2 regions of the Pseudarthrobacter sp. TE9888 genome follow, and region 1 is predicted to be linked to the other one. Evidence: predicted binding sites of a transcription regulator. Region 1 holds the regulator's gene; the other holds the start of a gene.
The links. Region 1 encodes LexA, which represses DNA repair genes until DNA is damaged. Its sites were predicted from a motif close to TCGAACANNTGTTCGA; they were not measured.

Region 1 (4,413 bases):
GTGCTTGCACAGGGCCGTCAGCATGTGGTCGTAGAACGGCACCGAGGTGTCGATGTCCGAGACTCCCGTACCGTCCAGGTTGATCTCCACGAGTACGGAGGACTCGCTGGTGGCACGCTCCATGCGGGCCGTCCGGGCTGCAGCCGTATTCGATCCGGTTGAACTCATGGTGAAGGATCCTTTGTGCGAGAAGAAGTGGTTCAAGGCGTCCAGCGCCGCAGTATCAAGTCTAGGCGTGAAGCGCGGCGTGGCCGGCAAGGATGCGTTCCAGGGAGGTCAGGAAGGCTGTGGTTTCCGCCTCAGTGCCCGCCGTGACCCGGAGGTGGCCGGGGATGCCCACGTCGCGGATGAGCACGCCGGCGTCAAGGAGTTCCTGCCAGACCTGGTGCGGGTTTTCCAGGCCGCCGAAGAACACGTAGTTGGAGTCCGACGCTGCGGGCTTGAGTCCCATCCTGGTCAGCTCGGCTACGATGCGGTCCCGCTGCTTCTTGATGTCCTGGACGTCGGCCATCAGCGCTTCGCGGTGTTCGAGGGCCGCAAGGGCGGTGGCCTGGGTGATGGCGGACAGGTGGTACGGCAGGCGGACCAGCCGCAGGGCATCGGCGACCTCGGGGGCGGCGGCCATGTAGCCGAGCCGTGCCCCGGCCAGGGCGAAGGCCTTGCTCATGGTGCGGGAGACGATCAGCCGTTCACGGCCGGGCAGCAGGGTCAGTGCGCTCGGCGTTCCGTCGTGTGCGAACTCGTGGTAAGCCTCATCGACGATCACGATGGCCTGGCTGTCCGCGCCGGCGTCATAGACGGCTTCCACGACGTCCAGCCCAAGTCCGGTCCCGGTGGGATTGTTGGGCGAGCACAGGAATACGATGTTCGGCTGGAGTTCCTTGACCTGGCGGGCTGCGGACTCAGCGCTGAGGTCGTAGCCTTCCGCGCGTTCCCCGGTGATGTACTGCGTGTCCGTTCCACTGGCCAGCAGTGGGTACATGGAGTACGTGGGCGGGAAGCCTAGGGCTGTGCGCCCTGGACCGCCGAAAGCCTGGAGGATCTGTTGCAGGACCTCGTTGGAACCGTTGGCTGCCCATAGGTTGGTTTCGTCGAGCCCATGCCCGAGGTATTCCGCCAGGGCCTTCCGGAGCGCTGTGAACTCGCGGTCCGGGTAGCGGTTGAGGCCCGCGGCGGCTTCCGTAACGGCGGCGCTGATGGCGGCCCGCACATCGGCAGGAACACCATGGGTGTTTTCGTTGACGTTCAGCAGGATGGGGACGTCCAACTGGGGAGCCCCATAGGGAGTCAGTCCACGAAGGTTGCTGCGGAGGGGAAGCCGGTTCAGACGTTCTAGCTGCTGGTTCACCTGAACAGTTTAGTTGCCGCGGCAACCGCCGGAAAATGTGACGGTTCCTGTTCGCTCCCGGCACGGCCAGGAGCGAGGCGGTGCCTGCAGCGCACCACACGGATCTCCGTGGCAGCCACTCAGTGCGTGGGAACGAACAGCTGCTGGCCTGGAAGGACGGTGCCGGCCTCAAGGTTGTTGAGCTGGACGATGTCCGCCACGACGTCGCGGGCGTCCCGGCCCGGCGCGACGGCACCGGCAATGGCCCACAACGACTGCCCGGGCTGCACCGTCACCGTAACGGTGGGTGTCACCGCGAGGTCCGCGGCCGAATCCGAGGCCTTGGCCGGGGAATGGAAGAACCCGGAAAGTGACAGCAGGAGAACAGCCAGGACTACAAGCGGAACCCCGATCAGGACGATCCTCCCCCGGCGGGTCAGCCGCAGGGGTGCAGAAGAAGGTGAAACCTGGTGAAGAGATAAAGCTGACATGAACTAAGCCCTCCTGGACTTGCCGTGCTGCCCGGGTGTCCGCCCGGCAACGCCCTTGCCGTTCCATTCCGCCGCCGCGCACATCTTCCGGCTGCGTATTCGAAGGAGGCATCTGCTGGTTAGAACACATATTCGAACTTTGCTGGTTAAGTTTTAGCACCTATCAACGAACATTGTCGAGACTCGCTAGAACAAATGTTTGAAAAAGCACTATGGCTGGCCTAGTTTTGGAACCAAGAACAACCACTCCTGAAGTTGAACAGCAGGGTCTGACAATGACAGTGGGAGTCCTTCCACCGGCACCGCGGAACAGCGTCCGGCGGAAGTTCCGGCGGCAAGCGAAAGGCAATGGCGAAAATGGCAGCAGCAGCCGCCGGGGGCAGGACCGCCCCGCAATCCAAGAGGACCAACAAGGGGTTGACGCCCCGGCAGAAGAAGATCCTCGAGACCATCCAGCGCTCCGTTAATGACAACGGATACCCGCCGTCCATGCGCGAGATCGGCGACACGGTCGGCCTTGCCAGCCTGTCAAGCGTGACCCATCAGCTCTCGCAGCTGGAAAAGCTGGGCTACCTCCGGCGCGACCCCAAACGGCCACGTGCCATGGAAGTGTTGATGCCGCTCACCCTGGACGGCGGGGGCAAAGGCGGGGCCACGTCTCCTGCCCCCCAGGCCGCCGGAGGCAGCGCCACAGTTACAGAGCTGCCCACGGCGCTGGATACGGCCATGGTTCCGCTGGTGGGCCGGATTGCCGCCGGCGGCCCCATCCTTGCCGAACAGCTCGTCGAAGATGTCATGCCGCTGCCCCGCCAGCTGGTGGGCCAGGGCGAGCTCTTCATGCTGAAGGTGGCCGGCGATTCCATGGTGGATGCCGCCATTTGCGACGGCGACTGGGTGGTGGTGCGGCGCCAGGCCGACGCTGCCAACGGGGACATCGTCGCTGCACTCCTGGATGATGAGGCGACCGTCAAGACCTTCCGCCAGCGCGATGGCCACACGTGGCTGCTGCCGCAGAATACCCAATACGAACCCATCCTGGGGGACCATGCCACCATCATGGGCAAGGTCGTCTCAGTCCTGCGTTCGCTTTAGCCTGTGGACGCCTGCGCGGCACCCGCGCAGGCGATGTCCGGCGGTCCTCAGGACGCGTCGGCGCCCAGCCTGGTAAGGGCTGCCAGCGCCTTGGTTCGGTCAGTAGTGGCCCAGAACGGGGGCAGGGCGCCGCGCAGGAATCCCGCATAGCGTTCTGTGGCCAACCGCGAGTCCAGGACTGCCACCACGCCTTTGTCCCCGGTTGACCTGATCAGGCGGCCGGCCCCCTGGGCGAGGCGGATGGCAGCGTGGGTGGCGGAAACAGACATGAATCCGTTCCCCCCTGCCTGCGCCACGGCACGTGAACGCGCCGTCATGAGGGGGTCGTCCGGCCGCGGGAACGGGATGCGGTCAATCACTACCAGCCGGCAGGATCCACCGGGAACGTCGACGCCCTGCCACAGGGACATGGTTCCGAAGAGGCAGGTGTCCGGTTCGTCCGCGAATTGTTTGACCAGGGCGGTCATGGTCGACTCCCCCTGGCAGAGGACAGTCATGTCGAGTTTCGGGCGGAGGGCATCGGCGGCTTCTTCGGCCGCCCGCCGCGAGGAGAACAGGCAGAGCGCTCCCCCGTTGGAGGCTTTGATGAGCGCTTCGAGTTCGGCCAGGGCCTCCGGGGAAACGCCCCGGCCAGGCTTGGGCAGGTGGCCGGCAACGTAAAGGATGCCCTGCCTGGGGTAGTCGAAGGGCGAGCCAACATCCACGCCCGTCCAGCTGGGCGCGCCGTCGCCAATCAGGCCCAGGCCTCCCGCGGCCGGTTCGAAGGCGGAACCGATCGCCAGGGTGGCAGAGGTCAGCACCACGGTGTGGTCTGCGAAGAGCCCCTCCCGCAGCCTGCCGGCGACGGACAGCGGCGCAATGTTGATCAGGACCGGTGCGCTGTCATCGGGCTGCGAATAGCCTTGGCCGGGATCGAAGGTGCTGGCGCGGGAGAACCACACCACTTCCCGGTTTTCCCGGGCAGCGATCAGCCGCTCGCACAGTTCCAGGATGAGCATCAGCCGGGAACGCGCCAGCTGCCGGCCGCCGTCGGCCGTGGTATTGCTGTCCCCTTTGGAATCGGACAACGCAGCCCTGCACGCTTCACGCAGCTGGTCCACGCAGTCAAGCTGTTCATCGTTCAGCCCGTTGGGGAGCAGTCCGTTGGGCGCGGCCGCGATGGCCATTTCGAGGTTGGCAGCTGCGGCGTTGAGGGCATCAACGGTGATGGCGGTATGTTTCCGTGCGCCGGAAGCGGCAGCGTGGACCATGGCCACGGACAGCTGCCCGGACACGGCTCCCGTCACCCGGTCCTGCAGTTCGTGCGCTTCGTCCACCACCACGACGTCGTATTCAGGCAGGACTGCCAGGCCCTCGAACGCGCTGACGGCCAGCATCGCGTGGTTGGTCACCACCACGTCGGCCTCGGCGGCGTCCTGCCTGGCGAGTTCGCTGAAGCATTCGGCAGCCATGGGACATTTTTGGGCCCCCAGGCATTCCATCGAGGTGACCGACACCTGCCGC
Region 2 (4,413 bases), on a different contig from region 1:
CATCGAGGGCGAGCTTGAAGTAGCGGGCGGCGAAGCTGGATTTTCCTTTGAGCCATTCCAGCCAGCCGATCAGGCACAGCATCGGGGCGCGCTGGCCTTCCGGGGTGGTCTTCATCAGCTCGAACGCGACTTCCTGGGCGGTGTCCACGCGGGCCCAGTCCGGTCGGGCAAGGAAGACGCCCAGCATGACGGAAGTGAACTGCTCGGGCGCGTGCGGGACGATGTCACCCATCATGTAATCCCGGATGGTGGGGTGCTGCAGGGCTCCTGCGAGCTGGTGCGCGGTTTCGGTGGTCAGACTCTTGGGGTCATCGAGTACCTTCGCCCACACGGCACGGCTGGCTTCGAGGTCTTCGGGCCAGCCGTCGGGCTTGTGCGCGGCAATGGCCTCGCGGGCCGTCTCATCGCCGGTGAATGGTGCCGGGGCGGTGAAACCGGTGACGACACTCCCCCGGTAGATCAATGCGGCGTTGCCGTTGCTCGTGGTGATGGCATCCAGGGACTGGTTAGGGCAGCAGCTCGTGTCCGTGCAGTGGTAGTTCCGCCACAAGTCGGAAGTCACCAGCCACGCGTCCTGCAGGGGCATCCCGGCGGTCTCCAGCTCGATCCGCAGTGCCTCCACATGCTCGGAGTAGGAGTTGGGGTTCTCATCGGTGTAGATGACCAGCAGGCTGCCGGTGGCGGCTTCGTCGGCGGTCAGGTAGCTGACGAGGGTCTGGGCGTAGCCAACCGGGTCCTGCCCGAACGGGGCGTCCACGCGCAGGGTCGCACCGAGCTTGTTGCCCTGCACGGTGAGGGCGACAAAGGACTCCGCGGGGGTCTGTCCCAACGTGTGCGGGATGAAGGCCAGGACATCGGCGGGGCCGGTGAACTTGATGGACTCGTTCATGGTGTTGCTCCTTTTGCAGAGGAATGTGGTGGGTGGGGCGACCAGTGGTGACCGGCCAGCTTCCCCTCTCCCCCCGTTGTTTTTTTGGCTGCTGGCGGAGCTTTGCGGAGCTGTGCCCGACGGAGGCCCGTCTACCCGAAGGGCAAAGGGCGGGAAATTCCTGGAGGAAATAAGCGACGCAGGAGCGCCGGAAGGAAATTCCTGGAGGAAATAAGCGACGCAGGAGCGCCGGAAGGAAATTCCTGGCCTGCAGGCCCCGACGAAGGAGGGGCTAGACGGGGTGGAGCGGGCACGTACGATCCGAAGGACAGCAGCCAAAAAACGTCGTAGACACACCAGGGCCAGGGACGGCGGAGCCGGCACTGGACCCAACAGCCGGCCGCGCCAGCGGACGACCATCAGTGCGAGCCCTGCGAGCAAGTAGCAGAAGAGGACCGACGCCACAGCGCCGGTCCTCTTCATTGTTCAATCCGCCTTAGGTTTCCTGGTCCTTCCGGGTTTTGGAAGTGGCGCGGTAGGCGGTGATGGAAGCACCAAGTGCTGCCAGGGAGAGCACGAAGTTGATGATGGTCAGTGGTTCCATGAGGGTTTCCTTATCGTTGAGCAGGACTTAGTCTGGGAAGGAGCCGGTGGCCGCAGCCTTGCGGTTACGACCACCGGGTTCGTAGCTACACCTACTTCCTTGCTTTACGCTTACGCTTCCGAGTTGCCGCTCGGGAGCGTTTGCCCGTTAAGAGCGCGTTCCGCGTGGAAAGCAGAGCGATGAACGCTGTCGCCAGGCTCACGACCGACGTCGTGAGCCTGAGCAGTTCGTCGATGCTCATGTAGCCACCTCCTTCCTGCCCCGCCGAGCGAGGCCCCCACTGTCGCAGCCGGTCGAGGGTGGGCCGTCAACCCCGAGGAGCGACCGGGTAATCCCGCGAAATGAGGGAGCGCAGCGACCGCGCGGGACTGCCCGGGCGCGTGGGTTGACGGATCGGGCCCCCGGACGGCTACGATCAGTGGCCTTGGACGGAGAACAACCCAGCCACATGTAAGGCAAAACAACGCTTTACAGTCCGCAGCGCAGCGCAGGACCGGTTCCTGGGTGAGCACAGCGGAACCCAGGGCTTGAGGGAACGGGTTATGCCCACTGGCGGGCAGGTGGAGCCCTCCGCACAGCTCAAAGCTGTCCCCATTGGGTATAACCCGTTCCTTTTGGTGCCCGTGTCCGAGCTCGGGGGTAGGATTACCTGATCGAACATATATTCGAATAAAGGTGTGTTGTGGGCGTTATTGTCGGTCCCCGTGTGATAGATGCGGGAGTTTCGTTGTTGTCGGTGCTGGTCTCTCCGGTGCCGGTCGCGGCGGGTTTTCCGTCGCCGGCGCAGGACTACTTTGACGGCCGACTGGACCTGAACGCGCACCTGATCAAGGACGTCACGAGCACCTATGTGGTGCGGGTGTCCGGGGAGTCCATGGAGGGCGCCGGAATCAGCGACGGGGACGAGCTGATCGTCAACCGGGCACTGGAACCACACGACGGGTGTGTGGTCGTGGCAGTGCTGGACGGGGAGCTGACGATTAAGCGGCTGCGCATCACCACCACGGGCGTGGTGCTGCAGGCAGAGAACCCGGCTTACCCGGACATCGAAGTGCCGGCCCTGTCCGACCTGACTATTTGGGGCGTCGCGACCCGATGCCTCCACCACGTTTAGGACCGGGCGATGTCTAAGCCGGCGTTGATGCGCCGTATGCCGCAGATCGCTCACGTGGACGTGAACTGTTTTTACGCCTCCGCGGAGCGGGCGTTCGACCCTTCACTGGAGGGAAAGCCGGTGATCGTGCTGTCCAACAATGACGGGTGCGCTGTCACCCGCTCCCCCGAGGCCAAAGCCCTGGGCATCGCCATGGGCGAGCCGTGGTTCAAGCTCGCCCCCAGGGCGAAGGAATGGGGCCTGGTCGCGCTGTCCAGCAACTACGAGCTGTACGGGGACATCAGTGCCCGGGTGATGGAGCTGCTGGGCCGGCACTCGGCCTGGCTGGAGGTTTACAGCATCGACGAGGCCTTCCTGGGCGTCAAAGGCTCGCCGGCGGAGCTTTTGGCGATTGGCCGGTCCATGAAGGCCGCGGTCCGGCGGAATGTCGGTGTGCCGGTCTGTGTTGGGATCGCGCCGACGAAGACGCTGGCGAAGCTCGCCAACAAGTGGGCGAAGAACAATAAGGCCTTCGGCGGGGTGTGCCACTGGGACTCCGTCCCCGCTGCGGAGCGGGAGGCCCTGCTGGGCCAGCTGTCCGTGGAGGAAGTGTGGGGCATCGCCGGGCGGCTGACCAGGCGGCTGAACGTGATGGGCATCTTCACCATCGCCGACCTGGTCCGGGCCGACCCGGTCGCGATCCGGGACAAGTTCAACGTGGTCATGATGCGGACCGTCCTGGAACTGGGCACCCCTTGCATCCCGATGGAGGAGGAACGGATCGGGCGGGACCAGCTGATCTTTTCCCGGTCGTTCGCCAAACCCATCACCACGGCCGCCGGGATCCGGCAGGTCATGAGTGTGTACGGGCAACAGGCCTCGGCGCGGCTGGCCAAGCACGGGCTGCAGGCAAAGGTCCTGACCGCGTTCGCCGGTACCTCGCACTTCAACCCCAGCGACACTTCCTACCCCTCTGTCTCCGTGCCGTTGCCGATGCCCACCGCTGACCCGGTGATCCTGACCAAGGCCGGCCACGCGCTCCTGCCCCGGATTGTCGAGGGCGTCCGGTACGCCAGGGCCGGGATTATGGTCACCGACCTGCGTCCTACGGGGAACCAGGCACCGCTGTCATTGTTCGAGAACCCGCACGAGGAACGCCACATCGGAACCCTGCTTGAAGACGTTACCCGCCGGTACGGCCGCGGGTCCATCGGCCTGGGCCACGGCGGGATCCGGGGCGGGCCCGACTGGACCATGAAACGCGACATGCTCTCCCCCAGATACACCACCCACTGGGACGAACTCCCCCTCGTCAAAGCCGCCTAATCGGCTGCTCTCTGCATCACCCAGGAAGAAAACAAGCACATGACCATCACCCCAGAAGCTCCCACCCTCAAGGCCCCGGTGGACGTCCGGTTCACCACTGCCGGCACTCCCCTGGCCGTCCGCTACGACGGCCAGATTTGGGCTGTGGCGGCCGAGCCGCTGCACTGGTTTACTCGGGACTCATGGTGGGAAACCCGCCGGAGCGTGCCCGTCGGCGTCGGCAATGTTGTGGACATCGAACACTGGCGCGTCCAGGTCCGCCGCACGTCGGACTCACCGCTGCGGACCTTTGAACTGCGCCGCGGTCCCCTCTCTGAGCAGTGGCTGCTGGTATCCGTGACCGAAGGTTAAGGATTCTGCGAAGCGGGCAGCGGCTGTAGAGGGGACCGGTCTTAAATGCCGAAGGCCCCGATCTCCCGGGGCCTTCTAACCAGCCGCCGAAGCCAACTGGGGGTGTGACACCAGACTACCAACAACCGGATCCGACCTTCCAGATCACGGATATCCGCCGGTCGTTGTACG

Region 2: ACZ9J7_RS20705 (LexA family protein) is a predicted target of LexA. The motif match lies at 2,126-2,141, and genes of this name have one in related genera.

The regions. Positions count from the first base shown of each region.
Region 1 covers NZ_JBWBRD010000002.1:3,026,585-3,030,997, reverse strand. Annotated here, with positions in the region: gene hisB (imidazoleglycerol-phosphate dehydratase HisB) at 1-168, opposite strand, end outside; gene ACZ9J7_RS14595 (histidinol-phosphate transaminase) at 230-1,348, opposite strand; gene ACZ9J7_RS14590 (LysM peptidoglycan-binding domain-containing protein) at 1,468-1,818, opposite strand; gene lexA (transcriptional repressor LexA) at 2,176-2,910, shown strand; gene ACZ9J7_RS14580 (ATP-dependent DNA helicase) at 2,958-4,413, opposite strand, start outside.
Region 2 covers NZ_JBWBRD010000003.1:42,021-46,433, forward strand. Annotated here, with positions in the region: gene ACZ9J7_RS20695 (DUF4192 domain-containing protein) at 1-889, opposite strand, end outside; gene ACZ9J7_RS20700 (hypothetical protein) at 1,564-1,713, opposite strand; gene ACZ9J7_RS20705 (LexA family protein) at 2,155-2,586, shown strand; gene ACZ9J7_RS20710 (Y-family DNA polymerase) at 2,614-3,891, shown strand; gene ACZ9J7_RS20715 (hypothetical protein) at 3,931-4,242, shown strand.